DNA from 2 places in the Streptococcus sp. KHUD_012 genome. Region 2 is predicted to be linked to the other one. Evidence: predicted binding sites of a transcription regulator. Region 2 holds the regulator's gene; the other holds the start of a gene.
What was found. Region 2 encodes CtsR, which represses protease genes until heat stress. Its sites were predicted from a motif close to TTGGTCAAAAAAGGTCAAANA; they were not measured.

Region 1 (15,875 bases), 440 kb from region 2:
CGTGGAGAGCATGAAGATTCAGGCGATTGTTCGCAACCGTTGATGCAATTGAGAATGAAAAGTTATCGTTTATTGGAAGAAGCTATTGATGTCTTTTTACCGAAAAACTTATCTGATGCAGAAGCGCTAAATATTCGTAGTGGAATCTTTATTTTTTTACATGGCTTAGTAAGTATCTACAGTAGGGACAATGAAGAATGTCCAGAACGCATTAAGCAACTACTGACTGATTTTATTTCTTTTAAAATAATAGGAATGAAATGAGTTGGAATAACTTATGGGGCTTCTACAGTAAACTTGGATTGAAAAGACTAAGTTCTTTTATTGCCTTATTTTCCCCTCTTGCCTGCCTATCCATAAATTGAAGATTTTGTCCTTTGGTATTGATTTCGCTTAAACTAATTTTTATGTTACAATAAGAACGAACCGATAAAACAGTAAACGAGACCTATTTATGATTACAATCATTAATCCCACACGTTTGACACGTCAGCCATTTTTCAAGGACTTGATCAATTATTTGGACCAGCACGACGATGTGATCCTGCGGCAAATTAAGGCCCAATTTCCGGATCAACCAGTGGATAAGCTGATGGAGGAGTATATCAAAGCGGGCTTCATCCTTCGAGAAAATAAACGCTACACTCTCAATTTGCCCTTCTTGGAGTCAGCTGATCTTGTTGAATTGGATCAAGAGGTCTTTGTCCGAGAGGACAGTGAATTTTATCAGGAACTAAAAAACAAAGTTTTCCAAACGGAACTCCGCAATACTACCAATGAAGCGATTTTGGTGGAGGAGACGGACTTTGCGCGAGATGCACAGACCCTTTCCAATTACTTCTACAAGGTTGCTCACCAATATCCATTGACAGAGGATCAAGAAAAGCTCTATGCCATCTTGGGAGATGTCAATCTCGAGTATGCTCTTAAGTATATGACCAGCTTTTTGCTCAAGTTCCTCAAAAAAGAAGTAGTCCAGCAAAAGCGCAAGGACATCTTTGTCGACAGTTTAGAAATCTTAGGCTATATCCGCAAAAATGATGAAGGCAAATATGAATTAGCAGTGGACTTGGACAAGGAAAGACTGATGTTTATCAAACAATAGAAAGAGGCTAGGAAAACTTCCTAGCCTCGGATTGAAGACAAAGTCATCTTAAAAACTTTCCTTAAGTGAGTACGGACGTCAGCGAACTTCTTTGAAGTTCCATGACTAATTATTGAGCCTAAGGTCTCAATAATTCCGAGTGCCTGAAACGTTATTGTTTCAGGCACTTTTCTCACAGCGGAAAGTTTCGGTATTTTCTTAAATCGATTTAAAAAATAGAACTCATTTTTTTGTAGTATTGTTTAACTTTTTTTACTTTAAAATAAGTTATCTACATTTTAAGGCTAGGAATTTTCCTAGCCTTCTTTCGTTTGATTATAGGTAACGTTCAGCGATGGCGGCATCACCTGGATATTCTTCTTTTACGCCATTGACGATTTGGTAGCAGTCCGCTCCTTTTCCGGCGATAATGACGGCATCTTCAGGCTTGCTGGTTGTTGCCATGGCCAGTTGAATAGCTTGTTCGCGATCTGCGATTTTCTCGACAGGGCGCGTGATGAAGCTGCTAATCTCTTCAGCGATAGCCAAAGGATCTTCATAGTTGGGATCATCCGCTGTGAGGAAGACTTGGATCTCAGGATGGTCTTCTAAGAGTAAGCCAAAGTCCTTGCGGCGACTCTCTCCTTTATTCCCAGTTGATCCAAGGACCAGTGAAATGGTCCCTGTTTGATGGGTTTCGACAACTGAAAGCAGTTTTTTCAAGCTATCTCCATTATGGGCATAGTCGATGAAAACCTTAGCGCCGTTTTTCTGAGTCAAGACTTCCATTCGGCCAGGAACGCGCGTCTTAGCAATCCCTTTTTGGATATCCTTGAGGCTCGCGCCTAGACGAAGACAGGCAAGACCTGCTGCTACAGCATTTTCTTGGTTGAAATGTCCAATCAGTTGGATATCATAGTTTCCAGCTAATTTACCAGTGGCTGAGAAGCTGAAAGCTTTGGAGTTTTCAATTTGATTCTCAGACTGGCTTCCATAAAAATCATGGTCTTGGTTCGCGACTTGATCCGCTAAAACTTGGAAATGATCCATATCGCTATTGATGACTACGGCTTGGCTGTTCTTCATGAGGAGACGTTTGTGGTAGAAATAATCCTCAAAAGTTGGGTGTTCAATCGGTCCAATATGGTCTGGACTGATGTTGAGAAAAACACCGACGTCAAAGGTCAGACCGTAAACCCGCTTCACCAGATAAGCTTGACTGGAAACTTCCATAATCAAGTGGGTCCGATCATTGGCTACTGCCTCAGCCATCATGGCAAAAAGATCCAAGCTCTCTGGCGTTGTCAGGGTCGATTTAAAGAAGTTTTTACCATCCAGCGTCGTATTCATAGTCGACAGCATAGCTGGTCGGTGACTTTGTTCCAAAATATGGTAAGCAAAATAGGCCGCTGTTGTCTTTCCCTTAGTCCCTGTGAAGGCCAATAGTTTTAATTGTTTCTCAGGGTGCCCATAAAACTCCATAGCAATTAAGCTCATGGCCTGCTTGATATCATTGACGAGAATGGCAGGAATGCCAACTTCATAATCTTTTTCAGAGACATAAAAGCCGAGTCCATTAGAAATAGCCTGTTCCAGGTATTCTTTTTTGAAACTCGCCCCTTTAACAAAAAAGAGGGTGCTAGCAGAAATCTTCCGGCTATCATAGCTAATAGCATCAAAACTTGTTCCTTCTAGATGGTAGTAGTATTCACCATTTACTAGAACTTCTCGGAAATTTTGGTCTTGTTTTAAAATGTTGAGGGTTTGTTCAATTGTAATCATAAAACTATTGTAAACCTAAAGTCCCTATTTTACAAGTGTCATGGAAAAGTTTATAATGAAGAGAAGAAGAAACGAAAGAGGACACCAATGAGTCACGAACAAAATGACCAGCAAGCCCAGATGCTTCGCGGGACTGCCTGGATGACAGCCAGCAACTTTATCAGCCGTTTGCTAGGAGCCGCTTATATTATTCCTTGGTATATTTGGATGGGAAAATATGGGCCACAAGCCAATGGTCTTTTTACAATGGGCTACAATATCTATGCTTGGTTTCTCTTGATTTCGACAGCCGGAGTACCCGTAGCTGTTGCTAAGCAAGTAGCCAAATACAATACCCGGGACCAAGCGGATCATAGCTTTGCTTTGATTCGGGGCTTCTTGAAATTTATGGGAATTCTAGGCCTTGGATTTGCCATTCTCATGTATCTTTTGTCTCCTGTCTTTGCGAGTCTTTCAGGTGGGGGAAAAGAGTTGATTCCGATCATGCAGAGCCTTTCTTGGGCTGTCTTGATCTTTCCTTCGATGAGTGTCATTCGGGGATTTTTCCAAGGTTTTAACAACATGAAGCCTTACGCTATAAGCCAGATTGCAGAACAAGTGATCCGGGTCATCTGGATGTTGCTCACGACCTTCTTCATTATGAAGATTGGCTCAGGTGATTATGTGCAAGCTGTTACGCAGTCGACCTTTGCTGCTTTTATTGGTATGGGAGCGAGCCTGTTGGTGCTCTTTTATTACCTTGCAAAGACAGGCTTGCTCTCTTCTATTTTTAGAAAGCAAGAGGGAAGTGAAGGGATTGACACTCGGGCTCTCTTGATTGATACGATTCGTGAGGCCATTCCTTTTATTATCACTGGTTCCGCCATTCAGCTCTTCCAAATTGTTGACCAGATGACCTTTATCAATGTCATGTCTTGGTTCACAGATTATAGTCAAAAGCAGCTCTTGGTCATGTTTAGTTATTTCTCTGCTAATCCAAACAAAATCACCATGATCTTGATTGCGGTAGCGACTTCGATTGGGGGAGTTGGGATTCCTCTGTTGACAGAGAATTATGTGAAGGGGGACCTAAAAGCAGCTGGGAAGCTCGTACAGGATAACTTGACCATGTTGCTAGCTTTCTTGCTTCCAGCCACCTTTGGTGCAGTAGCAGTCGCAAAACCACTTTATACGGTTTTCTATGGGCAACCAGATGGCTTGGCCTTAGGACTCTTCATCGTAGCGATGTTGCAGACCGTAATTCTCGGTCTTTACACGGTCTTATCGCCAATGATTCAAGCCCTCTTTCAAAATCGCAAGGCCATTCGCTACTTCCTTTATGGTGTAGTGGTGAAATTGGTCCTACAAATTCCATTTATTTTGGTCTTTCGTTCTTATGGGCCGCTTTTGTCAACGACTATTGCGTTAATGGTCCCAATCGTTCTCATGTATCGGGAGATCCAAACCATTACTCAGTTTAATCGAACCATCATCTTCAAGCGGACCTTACTTGGTTCTATCCTGACTGTGGTGATGCTACTTGGAGTCTTGATCGCAGGCTTGATTTTGGGCTGGATTTTCCCACCAAATGGCCGTGTATCGAGCATGATTTATATCATCGTCATTGGCGGATTAGGAGTTGTTATCTATGGAGCCTTAGGATTATGGCTACGGTATTTTGACCGCTTTATCGGAGGTCAAGCTGCACGTCTCAGACAAAAATTCCGCATCAAATAAATCAGAGGTTGGACATTTATGTCCAGTCTCTGATTGAGGACAAAGTTATCTTAAAAACTTTCCTTAAGTGAGTACGGACGTCAGCGAACTTCCTTGAAGTTCCAAGACTAATTATTGAGCCTAAGGTCTCAATAATTCCGAGTGCCTGAAACTGAATCGTTTCAGGCACTTTTCTCACATCGGAAAGTTTCAGTAGATGATTGAATAATTCAAACGTATTAATTTTTATAGAATTTATTAGATTTGTAAAGAAGAACTGTTTGTCTATACTCTCAGGCTGGACATAAGTGCCCAGCCTTTTCTTATAGTTTGAAACTATAGCTAGGTCTTGAAAATGGGAAAACCGCTCTCCTCATAATAGTGATAAAATAGTAATCAGTTAGATTGAATGTTTATCGGAGGGCAATATGAGTAAAAAACGCAATATCAATACTATCTTGGCACAGGCAGGAATCAAGTCGGATAAAGCAACGGGAGCTTTGACGACTCCTTTGCATTTCTCTACGACTTACCAACACCCAGAATTTGGTCAGTCTACAGGTTTTGACTATACCCGTACGAAAAATCCAACACGCGCAACAGCTGAAAAGACTTTGGCAGCTATCGAAAGTGCAGATTATGCTTTGGCGACAAGCTCTGGAATGTCAGCCATCGTGCTTGCTTTTAGCATTTTCCCAGTTGGTTCAAAAGTCTTAGCTGTTCGTGACCTGTATGGCGGTTCTTTCCGCTGGTTTAACCAACAAGAGCAAGAAGGTCGTTTCTCTTTCACCTATGCCAATACAGAAGAAGAACTGATCCACCATCTAGATCATGATCCGGTGGATGTCCTCTATATTGAAACACCAACCAATCCATTGATGTTGGAATTTGATATTGCTCATTTAGCCAAATTGGCCCATGCAAAAGGTGCCAAAGTCGTGGTGGACAATACCTTCTATAGCCCAATCTATCAACGTCCGATTGAAGAGGGAGCAGATATTGTCCTACATTCAGCAACCAAGTACCTGGCTGGTCACAACGATGTCTTGGCTGGTGTTGTCGTGACAAATGATGCAGATCTGTATGACAAACTCTTTTACAATTTGAACACGACAGGTGCTGTTCTTTCCCCATTTGACAGCTATCTGTTGATCCGTGGTCTCAAGACACTCTCTATCCGGATGGAGCGCTCCACTGAGAATGCCCGCAAGGTAGTCGAGTTTTTGAAAACCTCCCCTCAGGTCAAAGAAGTCCTCTACACTGGAAAAGGTGGAATGGTCTCCTTTAAAATTCAAGATGAGAAAAAAATTCCTAACTTGTTGAATTCCCTTCAAGTCTTTACCTTTGCAGAAAGTCTTGGTGGAGTTGAAAGTTTGATCACTTATCCTACCACTCAGACTCATGCGGACATCCCTGCAGAAGTTCGCCATTCATACGGTTTGACAGATGATCTGCTTCGGTTGTCCATCGGAATCGAAGATGCGGATGATTTGATTGACGATTTGAAACAAGCATTGGAGGCTTAAGATGACCAAATATGATTTCACGACTTTACCGAATCGATTGACCCACCATACCTACAAGTGGAAAGAAACTGAGACAGATCCAGAAATCATTCCAGCTTGGATCGCGGACATGGATTTTAATGTCATTCCAGAAGTACGAGAAGCTGTTATCGGCTATGCAGACCAAATGGTCTATGGCTACACCTATGCATCGGATAGCCTCTACCAGTCTATCCTTGATTGGGAAAAAGAAGAGCATGGCTATTCCTTTGACAAGGAAGCTGTCGTCTTTATCGAAGGCGTTGTTCCAGCTATTTCAACAGCTATTCAAGCCTTCACCAAGGAAGGGGATGCGGTCTTAATCAATACACCGGTCTATCCTCCATTTGCCCGAAGTGTCAAACTCAATCGTCGAAAATTGATCGAAAATTCGTTAGTCGAAAAAGACGGTCTTTTCCAAATTGATTTTGATCAGCTAGAAAAAGACATTGTGGAGCAAGACGTTAAACTCTATGTTTTGTGCAATCCGCACAATCCTGGAGGCCGTGTATGGGATCGTGAAGTCTTGGAAAAAATCGGCCACCTCTGTCAAAAACATGGTGTCCTTCTCGTTTCAGATGAGATCCACCAAGATTTGGCCTTGTTTGGCCACCGTCATACCAGCTTTAACACGGTTGATCCAAGCTTTAAAGATTTCAGCTTGATCTTAACCAGTGCAACCAAGACTTTCAATATTGCAGGAACAAAAAATTCCTATGTGGTTATTGAAAATCCAAAGCTTCGTACGGCTTTTAAACAACGGCAATTGGCCAATAATCAACATGAAATCTCAGGCTTGGGCTATATTGCAACAGAAGCGGCTTATCGCCATGGTAAACCTTGGTTGACAGAGCTCAAGCAAGTCTTTGAAAAACACATCGACTATGTGGTAGATGAATTGCATGAAAAGACACAAATCCGTGTCATGAAGCCCCAAGGAACTTATCTTCTTTGGTTGGACTTTTCAGCCTATCCTTATACCGATGATGAGCTGCATGCTAAAATTCATGACCAAGCCAAATTGATTTTGAATCGTGGAACAGATTTTGGAAAAGAAGGAAACTTGCATGCTCGCCTCAATGTGGCAGCTCCCTTCACCCTCATTGAAGAAATCACCAAACGCTTGGTGGAAACTTTTCACAAATAAGTGTTGACTTTCTGTAAGTGAAGGAGTACAATATACTCGAAATACGGTAGGTGAGGCTACCACAAGGATACGGATGACTACCGCAAAGCAGTGGAGACACTACTCGTTGGTCAACAGTTCTGATCGCAAAGGTCAAGACTAAGTTCATTTCATTGCCTTGTGGAGCTAAAGCTTGGACGGTCAGTTTTTTGAGAGTTTTGATTGAAAAATAAATGACGAGTTTCATGAGTCCTACCGATCGAGGGTAGGACTCTTTTTTATGCCTTACCAAGAAAAGAGAAAGGAGAGAGCTATGATACAAATCGACGATCATCCCGAACCGCACCGAACCAGCCAATCGCTGATTTGTGTCGTAGGGACTCCAAAAGTGATTGGCTCCTGATTGAAAAAGGAGATACTAATGCAAACAAATAAAGAAAGACTCATTGCTGCTCTTCAAGAACCACTTGAAAGCACCTTTGCCAACTACAAAACCAGTGCCCTTGGTTTGGTTGACGATCAAGTAGAAGAAAACCGTGATATTTATGGCGAAAATGTCATCACAAAAGGTCAAGAAGATTCCATGATCAAAAAGATCTACGAATCGATCATCAATCCTTTTACGGTGATTTTGTTGGTCATTGCGCTGGTTTCCTTCATTACTAATGTCTGGCTAGCAAAACCAGGTGAACAGGATCCAACGACCTCCATCATCATTGTGACCTTGGTCTTGATCTCTGGTGGTATCCGCTTCATTCAAGAATTGCGGAGCGACAAAGCAGCTAGCAACTTATCACGTATGATTGTCAATACAGCGACCGTTCTGCGTGATGGATCGGAACAAGAAATTCCGATCGATGAAATCGTCGTAGGTGATGTGATCAAACTGAGTGCCGGCGATATGATCCCATCAGATGTGGTCTTGATTGATTCCCGTGACTTCTTTGTCCAACAATCTGGTCTCACGGGGGAAAGTGATGCTGTTGAAAAGGTTTGTCTCAGAAAAGCCGACAGTCAAAATCTAGATAGTCTCTTGGAAAGTGAAAGTTTGGCCTTTATGGGGACCAATGTCATCTCCGGACGGGCGACAGCCTTGGTCTTGGTCGTGGGAGATGAAACCATGATGGGAGCTATTGAGCAAACCATCAACACTTATGACGAACCAACCTCATTTGAGAGAGAAATGAATACCATCTCTTGGCTCTTGATTCGGCTCATGTTAGTGATGGTGCCCATTGTCTTTGTGATCAATGGCCTCACAGATGGTGACTGGTTAGAAGCGGGTGTCTTTGCCCTCAGCGTTGGGGTTGGTTTGACTCCGGAAATGCTGCCGATGATTATTACAGCGAGTCTTGCTAAGGGCTCCATCATCATGGCAAAAGAAAAAGTCGTTATCAAAAAACTCAATGCCATCCAAGACCTCGGCGCTATCGATATTTTGTGTACTGATAAGACAGGAACCTTGACCCAAGATGAAATCGTTTTGGAGTATCCGCTTGATATCCATGGCGATTTGGATCTATCAGTCCTTCGCCGGGCTTACTTGAATTCCTATTTCCAAACCGGGCTAAAAAATTTGATGGACCGGGCGATTATCAATCGGACCCAGAAAGAAGCCAAGAAACATGAAATTGTTCGCGACCTGGATCAAACCTTCCATAAGATTGATGAATTGCCCTTTGATTTTGAACGTCGTCGCATGAGTGTCATTGTCAAAGACGAAGACGGTGTGGTCAGCATGGTGACCAAGGGTGCCTTGGAAGAAATGCTTTCTGTATCGACTTATGTTGAGTACAAGGGGGAGATTAAACGCCTGACAGATGAAGTTCGTCAAGAGGTCCTCGCTGAAGTTGCTCAGTTAAATGAACAAGGACTTCGTGTTTTGGGTGTTAGCTACAAAACCGATTTGGACGAAAATGACATCTTTAGTGTTGAAGATGAACGAGACATGATCCTAACTGGTTACCTTGCCTTTCTTGATCCACCAAAACCTTCTGCAGCTCCAGCGATCAAAGCTCTTGCAGAATATGGGGTAACCACCAAGATCTTAACTGGGGACAATGAAAAGGTCACCCAAGCCGTCTGTGAAAAAGTAGGACTAGATGTCGAGCGGATTTTTTTGGGAAGCGAAATCGATACGATGACAGACCAAGAGTTAGCACAAGTTGTGGAAACAACAACGGTCTTTGCCAAACTATCACCAGATCAAAAAGCGCGGATCATCCTCTGCCTCAAGAACAATGGCCACAAGGTTGGTTACATGGGAGATGGGATCAACGATGCTCCATCCATGAAGGTCTCAGACGTTGGGATCTCTGTGGATACCGCTGTTGATATTGCCAAAGAAACGGCAGATGTCATCCTTCTAGATAAGGACTTGATGGTCCTTGAAAAAGGTTTGGTTGAAGGCCGCAAGGTCTATGCCAATATGACCAAGTACATCAAGATGACGGTCTCTTCTAACTTCGGGAACATTTTCTCTCTGCTCTTCGCCAGCATCTTTTTGCCTTTCCTTCCAATGGCTCCCGTTCATTTGATTGTGCTCAATCTTATCTATGATCTTTCTTGTATCGCCCTTCCTTTTGACAATGTCGACAAGGAATTCCTCAAGAAACCTCGTATCTGGGAAGCAAACTCCATCATGCGTTTTATGGCCTGGATTGGTCCAATTTCATCTGTATTTGATATTATTACCTACATGCTTCTTTACTTCCTTGTTGTTCCTATGATTTTAGGTCATGGCTACAACCATGGAGCAGCAGATGCAGCAGCCTTTATCATGGTGTTCCAAACTGGATGGTTTATCGAATCTATGTGGTCTCAAACCATGGTTATTCATATGTTGCGTTCACCAAAACTGCCATTTATCCAAAGTCGTCCAGCCTTCTCAGTCGTAGTGACGACCTTAGCAGCAGCCTTCTTTGTAACCTCCCTTCCATATAGTCCTTTGGCTTCTATCTTGAAGTTGAGCCAACTCAATGGATTGTACTTTGTTCTATTGTTTGCTATTATCGTCCTCTATATGCTTAGTGTGACGGTTGTCAAACGTATCTATATCAAGAAATACAAGGAATGGTTGTGATTTTTCCATAGAAAGAGTGAGTCCGAACTTTAAAAAATTAAGTGTAAGGGCTCTCTTTTTTTGGTGAAATTTGGTATAATAAGACGAATATAAAGTTGGAAATGAAGATTTCCACGTGTTGCGCGTATCAAAAAGGAGTAACAGAAAGAGGGAAAGTTTGACTCTTCCTCAATCCAAGCTCCTTTTTAAAAGATAGCAGCTTAGAAAGAAGGATCTCAAAAATGGGAAAACTAGAAGTTATTACACATCCACTCATTCAACATAAATTGTCTATTCTCCGTCGTACAGATACCTCTACAAAGGCCTTTCGTGAATTGGTAAATGAGATTGCTATGTTGATGGGCTACGAAGTGTTGCGTGAATTGCCTCTTGAGGATGTTGAAATTGAAACTCCTATTACCAAAACCGTTCAAAAACAAATCGCGGGGAAGAAGTTGGCTATTGTCCCAATTCTTCGTGCAGGGATTGGGATGGTTGATGGTCTCTTGAGCTTGGTACCAGCTGCTAAGGTTGGCCATATCGGGATGTACCGTGATGAAGAAACCTTGAAACCAGTTGAATACTTGGTGAAATTGCCAGAAGATATTGATCAACGTCGTATCTTTGTAGTAGACCCGATGCTTGCTACGGGTGGATCCGCTATTCTAGCGATTGATTCCTTGAAAAAACGTGGCGCTAGCCATATTAAATTTGTCTGCCTAGTATCAGCGCCAGAAGGGGTGAAAGCTCTTCAAGAAGCTCACCCAGATGTTGATATCTTTACAGCAGCCCTCGATGATCATTTGAATGAACATGGCTACATTGTTCCTGGTCTTGGAGATGCAGGTGACCGTTTATTCGGTACCAAATAAGAAACCATTCATGATTTGTCCGAAAGATGCTTAAGATTTGACCTTTTTTGACCATTGGTTTATAATAGCACATATACTTTGAACCTCACGAATCGTGAGAATGAATGGATACTAAAGGAGAAGAATAGATGATTCCAGTAGTTATTGAACAAACCAGTCGTGGAGAACGTTCTTACGATATTTATTCCCGTCTGTTGAAAGATCGAATTATCATGGTAACAGGACCAGTTGAGGACCAAATGGCTAACTCCATTATCGCTCAATTGCTCTTCTTGGATGCCCAAGATAATACAAAAGATATCTATATGTATATCAATACACCAGGTGGCTCTGTCTCTGCAGGTCTCGCCATTGTAGATACTATGAACTTTATCAAGTCAGATGTCCAAACCATTGTTATGGGGATGGCAGCATCTATGGGAACTATCATTGCTTCAAGCGGTGCGAAGGGCAAACGCTTCATGTTGCCAAACGCCGAGTACATGATTCACCAACCAATGGGTGGTACTGGTGGTGGTACCCAACAAACCGATATGGCGATTGCAGCAGAACACTTGCTCAAAACACGGAATAACTTGGAAAAAATCCTTGCGGAAAATTCAGGTCAACCGATCGAAAAAGTGCATGCTGATGCTGAACGTGACAATTGGATGAGCGCGCAAGAAACACTTGAATATGGCTTTATTGATGAAATCATGGCCAATAATAAATTGGACTAAACCATCCTATGGGAAGGTCCGTCAAGAGGCTGGGACAAAAGTCCTAGCCTCTCAATTATTTTTGGATTGTCGAGCAAAACACAGTGGTTGAGTGGGCTCTACTACGCTGATTTCATCAGCTTTTACAGCCCTACTCAACTGTGCGGAGGTGGGACGACGAAATCGAATTCTAACGAATTACCGATTTCTGTCCCACTCTCTTTTTTTGCTCTCATAAAAGAGTAGTTCTTTTTCTTGAAATTTGATATACTAGTAACAGAACGAGAAAGGGATTGACCATGTTTGAGAAACAAGAAAGAACAGGCTTAATTGTTAAATTGTATTACAATCGAGACGGGAAAAAATTACAATCAGTCGGAGATGTCTTGTACCATTCTAAGAAATGCCGTTATGTCCAATTGTATGTGGACAGTGACAAGGCCGATCAAGTCATGGAAGACTTAAAGAAAGAACGTTATGTCAAAAAGGTCTTGCCTTGCCATCTCAAAGATTTAGATACAGATTTTGTAGGAAGTTTACAACGATTGGAGACCCCATCTGTGGTCACAGAAGGTTAGAAAACGCAATCATTTGATGGATTGCGTTTTTTTTATTGACAATTGTCAGATAATTCGGTATATTCTTAATGTATTTATTTTAAGATTCATTTAAGGAGATCATTACAAATGAAGAAAAAATTTGCTCTTTCATTTTTAACCATTGCAAGTGTCGCTCTTCTTGCTGCTTGTGGTGAAGTTTCTACTTCAGGTTCAAACACAACTGGTAACGAAATCGGCAAAGAACTAAAAGTCGGTTTTAACTTTGAAAAAACTGGTGAAGTAGCAGCCTACGGTAGCGCTGAACAAAAAGGTGCTCAATTGGCCGTTGATGAAATCAACGCTAAGGGTGGAGCTGACGGTAAGAAGATTGTTGTCACAGATAAAGATAACAAATCTGAAACAGCTGAAGCAGCTACAGTCACAACAAACCTTGTAACCCAATCAAAAGTGAACGCTCTTGTAGGACCTGCAACTTCAGGTGCTACTGCAGCAGCCGTTGCCAATGCTGGTAAAGCAGGTGTTCCATTGGTTACACCATCTGCAACTCAAGATGATTTGACAAAAGGTCAAGATTACCTTTTCCGTGCAACCTTCATCGATAGCTTCCAAGGAAAAATCATTGCCAAATACACAACTGATAACTTGAAAGCGAAGAAAGTCGTTCTTTACTACGATAACTCATCTGACTATGCGAAAGGGATTGCTGAAGCCTTCAAGAAATCTTATAAAGGTGAAATCGTAGCAACAGAAACCTTCCAATCTAAGGATACAGACTTCCAAGCTGCCCTTACAAAAATCAAAGATAAAGACTTCGATGCGATTGTTCTTCCAGGTTACTACACAGAAACTGGTAAGATCGTAAACCAAGCGCGTGGTATGGGAATCAAACAACCAATCATTGGTGGGGATGGATTTAGCGATGCTAAATTTGTTGAACAAGCAACACCTGCTGCAGCTACAGATATCTACTACGTAGCTGGATTCTCTACTGAAGGTGAAATGACTGATAAAGCCAAGAAATTCGTAGAAGCATACAAAGCGAAATACAATGAAGAACCTTCAATGTTCGCAGCTTTGGCTTATGATTCAGTTTACATGGTTGCAGAAGCATCTAAAGGTGCTAAGAACTCTGTCGAATTGAAAGATAACCTTGCGAAGTTGAAAGACTTGGAAGGTGTGACTGGTACAATGTCAATTGACAAGAACCACAACCCGGTTAAATCAGCTCTTATGATTGGCTTGAAAGATGGTAAAGTCAAATCAGTTGAGTCTGTTAAACCATAATTATCATTTGTTGTTTGTACAAGAGGCTGGGAGAATGAAAATTCCTGGCCTCGCTCTTTATTGTTAGAAAGGATGGTTCAAATGCTCCAGCAATTAGTGAACGGTCTAATCTTGGGAAGCGTCTATGCACTCTTGGCCCTTGGTTATACCATGGTGTATGGAATTATCAAATTGATCAACTTTGCCCATGGAGATATCTACATGGTAGGTGCCTTTATGGGATATTTCTTATTGAACTCGTGGAAAGTGAACTTCTTTGTAGCCTTGCTCCTAGCCATGGTTGGGACGGCTATTTTAGGGGTTGTAATTGAATACCTGGCTTATCGTCCGCTTCGTCATTCGACTCGGATTGCAGCCTTGATCACAGCCATCGGGGTTTCCTTCTTGCTAGAATATGGGATGGTCTTCTTCGTAGGGGCCAATACCCGTTCCTTCCCGCAAGTGATTAAAACGGTTCGTTACAACTTCGGTCCTATTTCAATCTCCAATATTCAGTTGATGATCTTGGGAGTGTCTGTTTTCTTGATGGTCGCTCTTCAATTTATTATTCAAAAGACAAAGATGGGGAAAGCCATGCGGGCTGTATCTGTTGATAGTGATGCCGCTCAATTGATGGGGATTAACGTAAACCGTACGATCAGCTTTACCTTTGCTTTGGGATCAGCCTTGGCAGGTGCTGGTGGTGTCTTGATTGGTTTGTATTACAACTCGATCGAGCCTCTGATGGGGATGACACCAGGGATCAAAGCCTTTGTCGCAGCCGTTCTTGGAGGAATCGGAATCATTCCAGGTGCTGCCCTAGGTGGATTTGTCATCGGTTTGTTGGAAACCTTCGCTACAGCGATCGGTCTTTCAGACTTCCGTGATGCCATTGTGTATGCCATCTTGATTGTGATCTTGCTCATCCGTCCAGCAGGTATCCTCGGTAAAAATGTGAAAGAGAAGGTGTAAGCCATGAAACAAAATTTAAAAGTGAATTTAGTCTGGCTTGGTCTTTTGGTCGCAGGTTTTGCCTTGATCCAAGTCTTGGTTGCAGCGGGTGTGCTCAACCTCTTCTATATCCAAATTTTAGAACAAATCGGAATTAATATTATCCTTGCAGTTGGCTTGAACCTCATCGTTGGTTTCTCAGGTCAATTCTCACTTGGCCATGCCGGATTTATGGCGATTGGTGCCTACTCTGCAGCCATTCTCGGTTCCAAATCACCAACCTATGGGGCTTTCTTTGGCGCGATGGTTTTAGGTGCTTTGATTGCTGGTGTCGTTGCCTTGATCGTTGGGGTTCCAACCCTTCGTTTGAAAGGGGACTACCTCGCGATTGCGACACTTGGGGTTTCTGAAATCATCCGGATCTTGATCGTCAATGGTGGTACTCTAACAAATGGGGCTGCTGGGATCCTTGGTTTGCCAGCCTTTACAACTTGGCAATTGGTTTACCTCTTTGTTGTCATTACAACGATCTTTACCATTAACTTCTTACGCAGTCCAATTGGACGCTCTACCCTTTCTGTTCGTGAAGATGAAATCGCAGCAGAATCTGTTGGGATCAATACGACCAAAGTCAAAGTCATCGCCTTTGTATTTGGTGCGATCACAGCGGCGATTGCTGGATCTCTCCAAGCCGGCTTTATCGGCTCTGTTGTTCCTAAAGATTACTCTTTCACCAATACCATTAATGTCTTGATCATTGTCGTGTTTGGTGGTTTGGGATCAATGTCCGGAACAGTTGTGGCAGCCATCGTCTTGGGTATCTTGAACATGGTGCTTCAAGACTTCTCAAGTGTCCGTATGATCATTTACTCATTGGCTTTGATTCTCGTAATGATCTTCCGTCCAGGTGGTCTTCTTGGAACATGGGAATTCAGCTTGAAAAAACTACTCTCAAAAAAGGAGGCTAACTAATGGCACTTCTTGAAGTAAAAAATTTAACAAAAAACTTTGGTGGTTTGACAGCCGTTGGGGATGTGACCATGGAACTCAATGAAGGGGAATTGGTTGGATTGATCGGACCCAACGGTGCCGGTAAAACAACCCTCTTCAACCTCCTAACAGGGGTATATGAACCAAGTGAAGGGACCATTACCTTAGATGGTCAGCTCCTAAATGGTAAAGCACCTTATAAAATCGCTGCAGGTGGTCTGGGACGGACTTTCCAAAATATTCGTCTCT
Region 2 (15,875 bases):
CTTCCTTTTTAAACTAACTTCTCTATGAAACTCGTCTTTTACTTGGAAATGGCTTCTTTCTAGAAATAACGTTCGGAATTTTCTTTTCTTCTTGCCCTTCTTCTGAAACGACTGATTTTCGGAATTCTCCTTGTCACCACTTTGCTTGATTTGTGCTAAAATAGTAGGTATGGACAAAATTATTAAAACTATCTCAGAAAGTGGCGCTTTTCGTGCCTATGTACTAGACAGTACAGAAACTGTACGAACAGCCCAAGAAAAACATCATACACAAGCTAGCTCCACGGTCGCACTTGGCCGTACCCTCATTGCCAGTCAAATCTTGGCAGCAAACGAGAAAGGAGATACTAAAATTACGGTCAAAGTCCTTGGGACTAGCTCACTCGGAGCCATCATCACCGTGGCAGATACCAAAGGAAATGTTAAAGGCTACGTGCAAAATCCTGGAGTGGATATCAAGAAGACCGCAACTGGTGAAGTCCTGGTGGGACCATTTGTCGGAAACGGAGAATTCTTGGTCATCACTGACTATGGTACGGGAAATCCTTATCACTCTATGACCCCTCTTGTGACCGGTGAAATCGGAGAAGACCTGGCCTTTTATCTGACGGAAAGCCAACAAACACCATCTGCAGTTGGACTCAATGTCCTGTTGGATGACGAAGACAAGGTCAAGGTGGCTGGTGGTTTCTTGCTCCAGGTCTTGCCAAATGCCAAGGAAGAAGAAATCGCGCGCTTTGAAAAACGCATCCAAGAAATGCCTGCCATCTCCACACTGTTGGAGTCCGAAGACCATATTGAAGCTCTTCTTGCCGCTATCTATGGGGATGAACCTTTCAAACGCCTCTCTGAAGAAGAACTTCGCTTCCAGTGCGACTGCAGCCGTGAGCGTTTCTTGAACGCTTTAGCAAGTCTGCCAGCTAGTGATCTGAAAGAGATGAAAGATGAAGATCACGGTGCAGAGATTACCTGCCAATTCTGCCAAACACACTACCACTTTGACGAAAATGACTTGGAGGAACTCATTCGTGACAAATCTTAATACGCCATTTATGATCGGGGATGTCGAAATCCCTAACCGTACCGTCCTAGCCCCAATGGCCGGAGTGACCAACTCAGCTTTCCGGACCATTGCCAAAGAACTAGGGGCAGGGCTCGTTGTGATGGAAATGGTCTCTGACAAGGGAATCCAATACAACAATGAAAAGACGCTTCACATGCTCCATATCGATGAAGGAGAAAATCCTGTATCGATCCAACTCTTTGGAAGTGACGAAGATAGCCTCGCACGCGCAGCTGAATTTATCCAAGAAAATACCAAGACCGATATCGTGGATATCAACATGGGTTGCCCGGTGAATAAAATTGTCAAAAACGAGGCTGGTGCCATGTGGCTCAAGGATCCAGACAAGATCTACTCCATCATCAACAAAGTTCAATCTGTCCTCGATATCCCATTGACGGTCAAGATGCGGACGGGTTGGTCGGATCCTTCTCTAGCAGTTGAAAATGCCCTTGCTGCTGAAGCCGCAGGTGTCTCTGCCCTCGCCATGCATGGACGAACTCGGGAGCAAATGTATACGGGTCATGCAGATCTTGAGACCCTTCACAAGGTTGCACAAGCCCTGACTAAGATTCCATTTATCGCAAACGGAGATATCCGTACGGTTCAAGATGCCAAACAACGGATCGAAGAAGTCGGTGCCGATGCGGTCATGATTGGTCGCGCTGCTATGGGCAATCCTTATCTCTTCAACCAAATCAACCACTACTTTGAAACAGGAGAAATCCTGCCTGATTTGACTTTTGAAGACAAGATGAAGATTGCTTACGAACACTTGAAACGCTTGATCGATCTCAAAGGTGAGCACATTGCCGTTCGTGAATTCCGTGGTCTCGCCCCTCACTACCTCCGTGGTACCTCAGGTGCAGCTAAACTACGCGGCGCCATCTCCCAAGCTAGCACTCTGGCTGAGATTGAAGAACTCTTACAATTAAAAGCATAGAAACGCAAAAAACAGGACCTCATGTGAGGTCCTGTACTATTTTTAAATAAGTTAAGCAATTCGGCAAAGAAATATAAATATGTTTTAATTTTTTGAGCGAATCAAAAAAATACCGAAACTTTCCGCTGTGAGAAAAGTGCCTGAAACACGATTGTTTCAGGCACTCGGGAGTTTTGAGACCTTAGGCTCAAAACTAAGTCATGGAACTTCTTCGAAGTTCGCTGACGTCCGTACTCACCTAAGGAAAGTTTCTAAGATGGCTTTGTCATTAATCTAAAACAGGACCTCACACGGGGTCCTGTTTCTATAGATTGTCTGTTTGCAGGCCGAGTTGTTTGACTCTGGCGGTGTAGTAGGTCATGATCAAAAAGAGGTTCACTGTGATCAGCCAGATGGCCCATTTGTGAATAAAATGCATGAGGATGGCTACACTAATAGCTCCCGCAACAAAGCTTCCAACGACAATCCCGTAATTCATAGCCTGCCTGCGATACTCGTCCAAATCTCCCTTTCCTCGAGTGATTCGGTACAAGGCCGTCAGCATCTTGCGATAATTTCCGGAAGTCATAAAGATCACATAAGGGTGATTTTCGATGAGGCTCCCTGTAAAGGTCAACATCATCATCCCTGTTCCAAAAGCAATAAAGGGAACTTCTACAGGTGGTATGACAGACACCAAGGGAATCAGGAGTGTTACCACAAACAAAGGAATCAACATCTTGGTCCGCCAAAAGGCTGTCTTGCGATACTCTTTGATATGGAGGGCAACCAAAAAGCCGATCGAGAAAAATAGAATAGATGAAAAACGCATGATGGTATTTTCGACACGGGGATCGTGCCAATCAGCGATGAGAAGCAGGAGGTTCCCCGTTTGGGTCGCGACCAAACTCCGGTAGTGCATGTGGCAAAAAACATCGAGGCCCCCTCCGATAAAACCAAGCAGAGCCCCCATCAGTCGTGTATTTTGTGGTAAAATTATTTTTTCTTCCATAGTCTTGTCTCTTTTGATTTCAATTATGATTATTATACCACTTTGCACACAAGTGGAGCAGGAAAAATCAGAAAAAGCCCTTCCGTTACTAAAAGTAAGGGAGGGCTGGTAGAATGAACCCCGCTCGATCTACTGTTTTAAGCGATAGGTCTTGCGTGGTTTTTTCTTAGGAACCCGCTTGACACCCACTTCCTCCACGAATTCTCCGAATTTTACGAGGAAGTTATTGCTAACGATGGGGCGTCCAGGATTGATCAGATTGACCAACTCGGTTGCTTCATAAACGGTGAAAGGCTCCTCTAACAGATAGAGGAAGGTTGGATTCCAGTCTAGACGACCCTGAATCCGCTTGATCGATTCTTGAATAATCTGATAGTGGTCAAAGGCAAAATCAGAAGCAGCTAAGGATTCTCCATCGAGCAAGCACTGGGACTTTTTGAAGTCGACATCGAGAAAAACGACTTCCTTGGCATCGTCACCTGCATGAGCTAAGTCTACTGCTTCTGCTGGCAGATAGACCAGATGGGCAATGGTAATGACCCAGCCTCTGGGGTCCCGCCCAGGGGTGGAAACTGTCATGAGTTGTTCCACCTTATTCACTGGAAGATCGAGCCCAACTTCTTCTTTGACTTCTCGGATACAGGCATGAGTCGCATCTTCATCCTTGTTCACAAAGCCCCCCACCAAGGCGAGGCGGTGTTGATAAGGGTGGGCCTTGCGGCGAATGGCTAAGAGCTTGAGCTGGCCTTCAACAAAACAGTAAGCTACCATGTCCGCTGTGACACTTGGAGTTTCATAAGTCGGCAGGTCTTGCTCCTTGTACCACTTGAGAAAGTCTGCTTCACTAGCGGCCGTCTCAAAATACTCTTTCTCCGTCATTCCTGCTGGAATTGAGAGACTTGCCATCTAAGCCACCTCCTTCTTGAGGGCTTTGGTCCATTGGTACCAGCCCACTAGGCTATTCAGCGTGTAGACCCAGTACATCCCTTGGATGTGAAGGCTCTGATCCCACCAGAGATAGATACTAAAGACGTTGGTCGCAATCCAGAAGATCCATTGCTCCCGGTAAAGGCGAGTCATTAGGAGCTGACCGACCCCATTGGTCGCATCGGTGATACTATCGCGGAAAGGGCGAGCGCTATGGATGCTCTGATACGCAAAGCCCATACCAATCCAAATAACAGCACACAAGGCCAAGTAGCGCATCCACTCAATCAAGTTCAATTTCTTGGCTTCAAAGTGAGATTCTTCGACCTTACCTTGATCATTGATCCGATTAGAGAGCCAAACATAGAGACCGATCGGTTGCATGATGAAGAAATAAAGAGTTGTCAGAACTTCCCCGTAGAAGTTCTTATTGAGGGCTAAAACGAGGTAGATCGCTGAATTCACTGCTCCAAAAAGGTAGTTACTAGCACGCCCTTCTGCAACCAGGATGACGCAGACAATGCCTGTCCAAGAGGCAAACAGTCCCAGCCAATCATGCTGTCCTGTCCGATTGGTCCATTCTAAGAAGAAGGGAACACTAGAAAGAAGGAGGAGATAAATCCATTGAAAGGCTGTGCGTCCTACAAAAAGGTCCTTCCATAGAAGTTTCATAATATTGACAAAGCCTTGCTTTTTCGCTTCTCGGTGAACATTTCTAAAGTCTTGGCTAAAAGTTGCGAATTTTTCAGATAGGTTTTTCATAAGCTGCTCCTTAGTCGGCTTGGTAAATGGCATCGATCACCTTCTTGGCTTCTTCGTAGTTGCCGAGGTAGTCTGATGCGAGGAAAGTGGTCGGAATGTTTCCTAGGTATTGCTGGCGCAATTGGTCCAGGTAATTTGAAAAGCTGGTGCGGATCTCTTCGTCAGCCATGGTCATGTCTCGGAAACCATCATTGACATAAGAACCGATCGGCTGTACAAAGAGGATCAAATCCCATTTTTCTTTGGACAGAATACTGACAAAGAGGTTGTCGAAGGTATCGGTCATGCTGGTATCCTGACCTTCGACCTCCATGTAGTAGTCGTAATAACCCTTGGTCACTAGGGAATTGGTATCTGCGATGACAAGGCCTCTATTGGCACTACTATCGATGAGCTTAGAGGTTTGATCATACTGTCCTAAGAGTAGATAATAGTAATCTTTTGGCGTGAGCTCATCATCTCGAACATTGTTCTTGATCTGGTATTCACGGGCATACTCAAGACTAACAGGTGCATCGTAAAAGCGGGCTAAGTCCTTTGCAAGGGTCGTTTTCCCGTTGCTGGCGCTCCCCATGATCAAGACTTTTTTCGTGAACTGGCGACGGAAGGGCTGGGCAATGTATTTCCAGTATTTGCTGGGATTTTCCCGGATCATGGTAGCAGAGATCCCGAAGCGACGCTCTTCTAAGTGAACTTCAAACCCTCTAGCTTCCAACTCTTCCTTGTAGGCTTTCTCCCCTACATAAAAGATCAACTCTTCTGTCTCTGTTTGATACTGGATGGTGTCTAGGGCTGTCTGTAACCAAGGCTCCCAGCCCAAGGGATAACGAGGAAGTTCTGTCTCATCTAACTTATAGACTTGGGTCAACTCATCATTTGAGAAAGCTTCGCGGATATAACGGAAGCGTTTTTGTAAAGGCAGTCCCACTTCTTCGCCACGATCCCCTTCGTAACCAGAAACGATGACACGAACGCGATCACACTGACGCTTGGCCCGCTGGATCAGGTCAATATGCCCTTGATGAAGAGGCGCAAAGGTTCCAAAAACCAGGGCAATTCTTTCTTTTTTCATATAAGCTCCTTTTTATAATTTTTTATAAATAGATTTTCTTTATGTTTTTATTATAAACTATATTTTCTATCTGTCAATAGTTTTTTATAAAAAAATATATTTTTATTCAAATCAACAAAAAAAGATCTGAAAAGAGATGCTTATCCTTTCAGATCTTTCGAATTTTATTCACGAGTGAGGGAGTGGCTGACACCGTCTTTCAAAACCGTCACACTAGATACCGAGCCATCTTTTCCAACTACGATATCTAGAGTCGCTGCAGATCCATCGCCTGCTGAGAGATTAGCATGGTAATGACCATCATCCAAGGTATAGTTATAAGCGCTGATACCATAGGCTACGGGTTGGCCCCCAGGAAGTTGGATGGTCACTTGACCACCTTGGCCAATAGTGACTCCAGTGTCGCGTTTGTCAGACCAATTACCAGCTGCTGCAGAGAAATCCCCTGCTGCTACAGAATAGACTCCCTTGTATTGGGCATTCTCCGTAGCAGAAGCTTGCTTCTTAGCATGGGCATGGCCGTCTTCTAGACTTGGCAATTTTGCTTTCGCTGGTGTTGCTGGAGTGGCTACTTCTTTTGTTTCTTTTGTTACGGGTGCTGCTGGTGTCGCTTCTTTAGCTGGAGCAGGTGTTTGACTAGCTGCAGCTTGGTTATTTTTGCTACCAACAGTATGACTTTCTTCTGATTTGCTATCAGAGGATGAAGAGGCAATCGGATCTTTACTAGTGATCACTTTTTTCTTAGAAGAAGAGCTTGTTTGTTTAACCAGACTGGTCTTTGAACTACTTGCTTCTGAAGTTTTTTCTTCTTTATTCCCGCCACAAGCTCCTAGGAAAAGACTAGCTGTAAGAGCTAGAGCTGCTAGGGAAATGATTTTTTTGTTTTTCATAACAGAACCTCTTTTTTGTAACATTTGTAATATTTTGTAACATTATTGTAACACTGTTATATGAGGCTGTCAATAGTTTCTCAAATATTTTTCTAGTTTGAAAGAAGTTTTAGATAAGTTCTAAACTTTAGCAAAAAAGAGGCTGGGACAAAAGTCCTAGCCTCTCAATTATTTTTGGATTGTCGAGCAAGACGCAGTGGTTGAGTGGGCTCTACTACGCTGATTTCATCAGCTTTTACAGCCCTACTCAACTGTGCGGAGGTGGGACGACGAAATCGAATTCTAACGAATTACCGATTTCTGTCCCACTCTCTCCTCATTATTGATACACTTCTTGATAGAATTCGATCTTGTCCCCTTTTTTAACGGTGGTTTCAGCAGCACCTTTTGGAGCCATTTCGCCATTGATCTTGTACATCCAGTAAAGGCCTTTGGCTTCGTCTTGGCTGTGACCGTCAATCGAGGTGATCATGCCATTTTTTTCTTCAATCTTGTAGTTGGCTTTGAGCACTTTCATGAGGTTACTCTCTTCTGCTACTTTCAAGGTTTTCGATTGCGCTTTTTGACCTTCTGGCGTCACGCTAATTGTAATCGAAATTTCGTTTTTCTTGGCAACTTCTGTGCTAGAAGCTGTTGTTTGATTGTTTGTGCTATGAGACGGAGCGCAACTCGCTAAAAGAAGAGCTGCAAGTAAGGTCATCAAGCTAGAAATGGTTTTTTTCAACATAAAATCTCCTAAAGATTTGATAGATAATGGGATAGAAAATGATCGTCGACAGAGCATGGGCAAGGTTAAAACTAAAACCATTGACCAAAGCATAGGTCCACCAAGGAATATGGTATATCAAGGCATAAACACTATCGATCAAGACCCCATAAGCAAAGGACAGTAGGCCCACAAAAAGGATCTGAAGGACAAAGGGCAACCACTTGTAACTGATGCGCCAAATGAGCATCAAACAGCCAAAGGCGACAATCTGAAAGAACACAATCAAGCTCATCCCCAGGAAAAAGGCGGAGACAAACATGGTGATCATCATCACAAGAAAAGCAAAGCTATAGCCTTCAAATATCACCAAGAGAAAAAAGATGGCAGAAATAGGTTGGACATTTGGGAAAGGGGCAAAAGCCTGACGTAGAGCGACACAAAGGGCCGCCAAAAGCGAAATACGGGTTAATCGCTGAAGCGTCATGACATCCTCCTAGACAATCTCAAACTTGATCGTTCCGGCTGTTGTTCCAACCTTGATCGTTTGCCCTTCTTGGGCTTGGCCTTTCAGCAATAGCTCTGCTAGTTGATCTTCCACTTCGGTCTGCAAGACACGACGCAGTGGGCGAGCTCCCATTTCTGGATCGTAGCCTTTGGTTGCTAGCAACTTGAGCGCTGAAGGCTGGAATTTGAGGGTCATGCCTTGTTCTGCCAAGGTCGCGATGAGCGGTTTGACCATGACTTTCACCACCTGCTGCATGTCCTCGCTTGAGAGACTATGGAAGACCACCTTTTCATCAATCCGGTTGATAAACTCTGGACGATAGGTCTTCTTCAACTCTTCAAACATGCGTTTTTCCATATTAGCTTGGTCAAAGCGGATATCTTTGGCCCCAAAGCCAACTGTCTTATCATCCCGCAGGGCTGTTGCTCCCAGGTTTGAGGTCATGATGATAATGGTATTGGAGAAGTCGATCTTCCGGCCTTTACTATCGGTTAAAACTCCGTCATCCAAGACCTGCAAAAGGACATTGAAAATATCTGGGTGGGCTTTTTCCACCTCATCAAATAAGAGAACTGAATAGGGTTTGTTGCGGACTTTCTCGGTCAACTCGCCTCCTTCTTCATAGCCCACATAGCCTGGAGGAGCTCCGTTGAGGCGGCTTGCTGCGAATTTTTCCATGTACTCACTCATATCAAAACGGATGAGGGCCGATTCATCATCAAACAGAACTTCTGCCAAAGCTTTGGCTAGCTCTGTTTTTCCGACACCTGTAGGTCCTAGGAACATGAAAGAACCAATCGGACGTTTATTGCTACGGATACCTGATTGATTACGTCGAATAGCCCGACTGATACTCGAAACGGCTTGGTCTTGACCAATCACGCGCTTGTGCAATTCTGCTTCTAAGTTGAGGTACTTCTTGGCATCGGTTTGGGTCAGTTTTTGAGTTGGAATACCAGATAATTGGCTCAAGGTCACCAAGACATCTTGGTCAGTGACTTCTTTTTTGTAGACAATGGGAGCGGCCTCTACTTCTAAGAGTTGGGCTGCTTTCTTCCACTTGCCATCCATCAAGGCCTGATCCAAGGCGGTCAACTCTTCTTTTACGTGACCGTTGGAATCGCGGTTTTGTACGGTAGCTGCCGCTTCATCCAAGAGATCAATGGCTGAATCTGGCAATTGACGGCTGGTCAAATAGCGGTGGGCATATTTGACAGCTGTTTCGATCGCTTCATCAGTAATGGTCACATGATGGTGGTCCTGATAGGTTTCTTTCAAGCCTTGGAGAATTTGGATGCTATCTGCAACACTTGGCTCTTCAATGGTGACTTTCGCAAAACGCCGAGAGAGGGCTGCATCTTTTTCGATATGCTTTTGGTACTCATCTTGAGTCGTTGCTCCAACTGTACGCAAGGTTCCCCGTGCCAGGGCTGGTTTTAGAATATTGGCTGCGTCTAAGGTCGAATCAATACCGGATCCTGACCCCATAATGGTATGCAGTTCATCGATAAAGAGAATCACGTGACCGTCTTCTTCGATGTCCTGGATGATATTGTTCATCCGTTCTTCAAAGTCCCCACGGAAGCGCGTCCCTGCAACGACATTCATGAGATCCAATTCTAGGACACGCATCTGTGCGATTTCAGCTGGAACATTGCCACTAGCGACACGCTGAGCCAGACCTAAGGCAAGGGCGGTTTTTCCGACCCCTGCTTCTCCCACCAATACAGGATTGTTCTTCGTCTTGCGGCTGAGGATTTGGATCATGCGTGAAATCTCTGCATCCCGGCCAATCACAGGCTCAAGTTGGCCTGCACGCGCCATTTCTGTCAGATCACGGGTATAATCTTCAAGACCTCCACTGGTGCTTGGGGGCATGCCCATCATATTTCCCATGGTTTGGCGGTTAGGATTTTGGGCCCGATAGAGACTCCGGATGGCTTTGATATCATTCTTGTCCCAGCCTGCCTTGTCTTCTAAATTCTTGCGAAGGGAGGCAATAGGGACTCCCTTGTCTTGCTCTGTAAAGGCAAAGCCGGCAAATTCCATGACTTGGCTCGCCAAGGTCCCACGGTCTGCTAGAAGAGAGAGGAGCACATGCTCTGTTCCCAAGGTCTTGGCATGAAGGACCTGGGCAATCTCTCTTGCGTGTTTCATAATGGCTTCCATCCGATAAGAAAATGGGAAGATTTCATACCGATTGTCGCTTTGAAAAGCTTGGCCTGTAATATGCTCCGCTGCATCCTGAAACTCATCGATCTGCATAGGATAATCGTTCAGTACAGAACCTGCCACGCTATAGGGATTATTGGCCATAGCCGTCAGGAGATGCCAAGTATCTAAGGTATGCCCCTGATAGTGGCCTGCTAGTATTTGGGCCGCTTCTATACTTTCTAACAGTGCTGTTGAATAGTTCATCTAGTCGGTATTTCCTTTTCTATCTACTTGTTGAATGATTTTTTTCAGCATACTTGCTCGTAGGATGAGAGCATCTCGACCTAGGACCTCATCGGAGGTCGTCGCAAGCAAGAGCTGAGTCTCACGTTGTGTCAATAATTTTTCTTCATAGAGCATCTGGAGGATATCATTGAAGACCTGCTGGCTGATGGTCTCTCCAATATTGGCTGCCAAGTCTTGGAGCATCTGATGGTGATCTGAAAACTGGACCTTGCCAATACGGATATAGCCCCCACCACCGCGCTTGCTCTCTACAATATAGCCTCGGCTCTCGGTAAAGCGAGTCTTGATAACATAGTTAATCTGACTGGGTACGACCTGAAAGACATCGGCTAACTCACTTCTTTTGAGCTCTGCCATGCCAGCTTGAGCCAGCAAGGCCTTGATATAAGCTTCAATGCTATCAGATGTGTTCTTATTTGCCATGATGCTCCTTTCTGACTTGTTTTTTTCTAGATGGATGCTCTGCTCTTCAGCGCATAAAGATGCCCCTGGAGTGTTCGTTTTGATCATTGACCTTATTTGACTATTATACAATTTTTATGGCTGTAAATAAAGCAAAGACTCTATGGAAATAGGAAGCTCTTAAGAAGACAAAATAAAAGAGGCTAGTGAGAACTAACCTCTTATGAAAGAATGAACTACTCTTTGCGACGAGCGAATTTGGCGCCTCCGCCCAAGAATCCTAGACCAAGAAGGCCTAACCAAGCAAACAATCCACTTTCTTTTGTACCGGTTTGAGGAAGTTTTCCTTCCGATTGTAGAGAAGGACTTTTAACCACTTCTTTTTCCGGATGGTCTGAAGTCGAAACAGAAACTGCTTCTGGGGTTTTCGGTTGCAAGAGAATAGGTCTTTCTTTTTCTTTTTTATCTTCAGCTTGAGAAAGAGTCGCAACTTCTGGCTGCTCCTTACTTGGAGTGACAGGAGTGGTTGGAGTCGGCATATCAGCTATCAACGGACTTTCTTCCGCTTCCTTCGTTCCGACTTCTGTGATCTGGTCCTGGGCCTCCACTTCGACAAAGGCATCGACTTCTGTCCGAATTTCTTTGCCTTCTTCTTGTCGAACCTCGATCAATTTCAACCGGCGTCCGACCTTCCCTGCTTGAAGGATCCGGCTTTCGCCCTTGGCCAAGTCCTTGTTCTCACGTGTTTGACTCTCAAATGGAATCTCCTCTGCTTCGATGAGAAGTTCTAGTTTTTCAAGAATCAAATCCCGCACACCTTGATCTGGGCGTGTTTGCGTCAGCGGTTCATAATTGTGAGCATCTTCCAAGATGGTTTCAAGGGCTTCGACTTGATTAGCTGCAGCAACCAAATCTGGCCGCTCTTGATCCAACAAATGAGTCAAGTCCGTCAATTGTCCTTGAACAGTTGGTTTGAGATCTGCTTTCAAGCGATCGAGAGAAGTAGCCTTGATCTTTTCTACTCCTTCTCTGATGATCTGTTGCAGCTCTTCTTGACTGAGCAACTGACTATCTTTCCCTGAGAGGATAAATCGGTCTACCTGGATGGCTCGAGATGACTGAGGATCATTGAGGGCTGGATCTAAGTGCAAGCGTAGCTGGTGGTAGCCTTTTGCTAGACCTTGCAGATTGACCAAGCTCTGGTCTAGTTTGCGTTGGTCTCCATAGCCACTGAAATAATGATCGCCGTCGATCTCATAATCATGGCCACGCCCTTCTTCGAAGGCTATTTCTTTCCCATCTAGGGTGACGCTGTAGAGACCATGACTTGGATCGACCACTCCTCGGACCTCCACGCCGGTGCCCTTAAAGGTAATGGTCACTTCAATGTGTTTCTTGCCTTCCTCATCGGTCACTTGGTTAAAGCTCGACCAAGATTCTGTGCCATTTGAGAAGTTTGGATTGTCTGTCTCGTGGTGCCAACCCTCACTGTAATGCAGTTTTGGATCTTGATCATCCACTTCCTTGCGATTTTCTGGAAGCTGGTCCTCGTTCATCACTTGGACTGTCAGTTCTGGAATAAAGCCGACCAGGCTTCCTTGATCCGGATGGAGCAATTTGACCTTAAAGTCATAGACGTCGGTCGCTTTTCCTGCAAAATCAAGGGTTGGAACTTGGACTGTTTTTTCCGTCTCTCCATCTGCGAACTCAAGGGTGACGTTGGTATCTTTGTAGACCTTGCCATGAACCCCTGTTCCTGGTTCTGTGATCAATTTAAGACTCGCACTTCCTTTAGAGCCACCTTTTCTCTTGACGACGACTTGCGCTGGGTCGCCTTTCTTAACAGCTAGGGTTGGCTGAGCAAATTCAAAGAGACCCTTTTCTTGGTTATTTAGGGCATAAATCCCTTCCGTTGCGATCGCATCTCCCTTGCTATTGACCAAGGTCAAGGTGTGAGATCCTGCTGCCAAATCCGGTGTTTCATAGACCTTTTGGCTGCGTTTGCGGTTTGGGCTTTGGGTATTGACGGTCGCTAACTTTTGGCCATCGACATAGACATCCATTTCTCCATGACCAGGGTCAACGGTTGCGACCACATAGGCCTTGGTGCCTTCAAATTGATAGGTCACCGAAGCTCCCTTTTCCTTGGTCCACATAGAGGTGCCTCGAACACCTTCTCCCTCTTCATTCCATTGGCCATTCGCCCGCTCAGCTGTCCGGTCAGAATGATAAGTCAAACCAAGCGGGTAACCATCGGTTTCTTCGATGCTAGCTGGGGTCTTATAAACAGAGACACCGTTCAAGATCGGAGTGGCTTGGGCATCGGTGATGGACACCCGGATATAGCGACTATCAACTGGTTGTCCTTTGATTAATCGGCGGTATCCTACGGTTGAACCAGCCCCAAAAGGAACCCATTGACCATTCACAGCCACATCAATGGTGAAACCAGAAATCCGTTGGCCTTTCTCGATCGTTTCCTTGAGCTCTACCACATCAAAGTGTTGCTCTTTTCCAAGATCGAGGACAAAAGAGCCGGTCTTGGCATCATCTGCAGGGGCCCAACTGGTCTTTTCATCGCCATCTGTCAAATGGCTGGCCTTGTAGAGCGGATTGCGTCGTGTCGAGTCAGCTTCTACCAAAGCTCCTGCCGCATAGTTCACACTGTAGAGTTGGTCCAAGGTCTGACGGAATTCTTTCAAACGGGCCACATCAGCATCCGCAAATTTCCCATCTTGATTGGGTGGAATATTGAGCAAGAGTGGGGTTCCACGACCGACCGATTTGAAGTAAATGTCCATCAATTCACGGAGGGACTTAGGCTCTTGGTTGTCATGGTAGAACCAGCCGGAGCGAATAGAGACATCGGCTTCTCCCACTGAGTATTGCTTCCCTTCCGGATCCCCGTGATTGAGGTAGCTATTAGATGGATTGTTGCGGATCTTATCTGGATTGACCTTTTGCCAAACCGGATCTCCGGCAATCCCCTTTTCATTTCCAATCCAACGAACATTGGTCGGCTCAGCTGAGAAGATAGCAATATCCCCTTGGGCCTTGCGAATGGCTTCAAACCACTTGTCAAAGGTATAGGTGACTTTTTGAGCCCCATCGCCACGCGCTCCATCCATCCAGACTTCTACGAACTTACCCTTGTTCCCATATTTTGGATCTTCAAGGATTTCCTTAAGCTGGTTGAGATAGTATTCATTGTATTGGTCCTCTGTATCCACATGGTAGAGCGGACTGTGAGCATCCCAAGGTGAGAGGTAGACCCCCATGTCCATGTCATACTTGCTGGCAGAAGCAGAAACCTCGGCTAGGACATCGCCTTTTCCATCCTTCCAACCGCTTTTAGCAATGGTATGGTCGGTATATTTGGAAGGGTACAAGAGGAAGCCATCGTGGTGCTTGACGACCATGATCGTCCGTTTAAAGCCAGCATCTTTCAGGGTTTTGATCCACTGATCGGTATCCAGATGCTCTGGATAGAAATAATAAGGATCTTCTTGCCCATCTCCCCACTCACGATCGTAGTAGGTATTCATCCCAAAGTGGATGAAAGCTGCTAGCTCTTCGCGGTGGTATTGCATTTGGGCCTTGCTTGGAAGCGGTCCGTAATCCGCAATCTCAGTCTCCTCATCTAGAGAAGTGGCTGGTTGAGTGGCTTCTGTCCCTTGGCTGGCTGTGCGATTTTCTTTCTCGCTAGTAGCTACTGAGGCATGCTCTGATTCTTCTTGGTGCTCGTTCACAGTTTTCTCCTCCTTTCCTTGGTGATCAACATCGCTTGTGTCAACCCGTTCTTCGCGAGTTTCACTCCTCTCAGCTTGTTCCTCTGCGTAACTGGAAGTAGCTCCTAAAAAACAAGTCGCTACAACTACCGAGCAGACGCCTACTGAGAGTTTACGAATGCCAAATCGATTTCTCTGATCAACTAATCTTTTTCCCATATTCTATTCCTTTATGTCACCAGGTAAAGAGGGTGGGGCTTCCCCATCCTCCTTCTTTTACCTGTGAACTTTTCACCGTTTTTTTCTAGTTTCTCTAGCTGTTTTACTTGGCCTTATTGGCTCTTTTTTTCTGATCGTCCAGCACAGCACTGACAAGGCCCGCCGCTAAGATTCCAGCAACGAGGCTTGCGACGCTTTCGTCTGATCCTGTATTTGGTAATCTTCCTTCGGAAACTGGAGCAGCTGAAACTGCTGGCGCTTGAGCTGTTTTCTCAACCGTCTTCTCTTCTGAAACGATTCCTTTCTGACTGACAGGTTCCACTCCAACAGATGACTTAGATGTTCCTGTTGGCTCTGGTCTTTCTGAAACATGAGGACGTTCTGGTTTTGGAAGCGGTTGTGGTTCTGGTTGTGGCTGAGGTCCTGGCTGCGGTTGTGGCTGTGGCTCTGGTTGTGGCTCTGGTTGTGGCTCTGGTTGTGGCTCTGGTTGTGGAGTGTCTGGAAGCACTTCTTTCGTGCCCACCTCTGTGATTTCTGCCACAGGATCTAGCTCTACAAAGGCATCTAGTTCCTTCCGGCTTTCCACACCATTTTCTTGAGAAACTTCCACCAAGCGCAATTTGCGGCCTTTTTGACCTTCTTGAACCACACGTTTCTCTCCTTTTGGAAGATCCGCATTTGAACGTTCTAAGCGTTCAAAGTCCATCTCTTCTGGCTCAATCACCAACTCTGGTTTGGTATGGACCAGATTCTTAACCCCTTCTTCAGGAATGGCTGAGCCTGTAGGTGCTTTTGCAGAGAGAGAAAGTTGATATACTTTTTCGAGCTTGCCATCTTCTGAGACAACCTTGACAAGAACCGGAGCATTAGCACTTTTAGCATCCACGACCGTAACGGCTGTTCCATTCTTGCCTTGTGCTGAAACGATTGGACGTTCTCCCTCATACTCTAGATGATAATCTGTCACATCTGGTTTAAAGCCTTCTAGGTCTTTGCCATTCACTTGGATGGTGACATCAGTTGTTGCCTGGGCCTCTTCTGTTGGAGCATAGGCGCTCAATTCAACGATTCCAATTCCTTTTAGATGTTCATCACGGACCATTCTTAAACGGATGGCTTTCGTTCTGGTTTCGTTGAAGCTGAGGTTAGAGATATAACCAGGTTCAAAGGCATAATCCAAGCTGTACGGGATTTCTTCCCAGTT

Region 1: ABVF55_RS03870 (ATP-dependent Clp protease proteolytic subunit) is a predicted target of CtsR. The motif match lies at 11,199-11,219, and genes of this name have one in related genera.

The regions. Positions count from the first base shown of each region.
Region 1 is NZ_CP159355.1:801,848-817,722, forward strand. Features, by position in the region: gene ABVF55_RS03830 (TetR/AcrR family transcriptional regulator) at 1-264, shown strand, start outside; gene ABVF55_RS03835 (DUF1803 domain-containing protein) at 455-1,105, shown strand; gene ABVF55_RS03840 (UDP-N-acetylmuramoyl-L-alanyl-D-glutamate--L-lysine ligase) at 1,421-2,866, opposite strand; gene ABVF55_RS03845 (putative polysaccharide biosynthesis protein) at 2,954-4,582, shown strand; gene ABVF55_RS03850 (cystathionine gamma-synthase) at 4,990-6,087, shown strand; gene ABVF55_RS03855 (MalY/PatB family protein) at 6,089-7,252, shown strand; M-box (ykoK) riboswitch at 7,288-7,445, shown strand; gene mgtA (magnesium-translocating P-type ATPase) at 7,653-10,313, shown strand; gene upp (uracil phosphoribosyltransferase) at 10,535-11,164, shown strand; gene ABVF55_RS03870 (ATP-dependent Clp protease proteolytic subunit) at 11,293-11,883, shown strand; gene ABVF55_RS03875 (DUF2129 domain-containing protein) at 12,162-12,440, shown strand; gene ABVF55_RS03880 (ABC transporter substrate-binding protein) at 12,549-13,706, shown strand; gene ABVF55_RS03885 (branched-chain amino acid ABC transporter permease) at 13,788-14,657, shown strand; gene ABVF55_RS03890 (branched-chain amino acid ABC transporter permease) at 14,661-15,608, shown strand; gene ABVF55_RS03895 (ABC transporter ATP-binding protein) at 15,608-15,875, shown strand, end outside.
Region 2 is NZ_CP159355.1:364,065-379,939, reverse strand. Features, by position in the region: gene hslO (Hsp33 family molecular chaperone HslO) at 170-1,042, shown strand; gene dusB (tRNA dihydrouridine synthase DusB) at 1,029-2,006, shown strand; gene ABVF55_RS02015 (YoaK family protein) at 2,311-2,997, opposite strand; gene ABVF55_RS02010 (NUDIX domain-containing protein) at 3,127-3,903, opposite strand; gene pnuC (nicotinamide riboside transporter PnuC) at 3,904-4,686, opposite strand; gene ABVF55_RS02000 (AAA family ATPase) at 4,697-5,758, opposite strand; gene ABVF55_RS01995 (hypothetical protein) at 5,923-6,648, opposite strand; gene ABVF55_RS01990 (DUF4430 domain-containing protein) at 6,968-7,375, opposite strand; gene ABVF55_RS01985 (hypothetical protein) at 7,353-7,841, opposite strand; gene ABVF55_RS01980 (ATP-dependent Clp protease ATP-binding subunit) at 7,851-10,280, opposite strand; gene ABVF55_RS01975 (CtsR family transcriptional regulator) at 10,281-10,745, opposite strand; gene ABVF55_RS01970 (alpha-L-fucosidase) at 10,961-14,671, opposite strand; gene ABVF55_RS01965 (Ig-like domain-containing protein) at 14,775-15,875, opposite strand, start outside.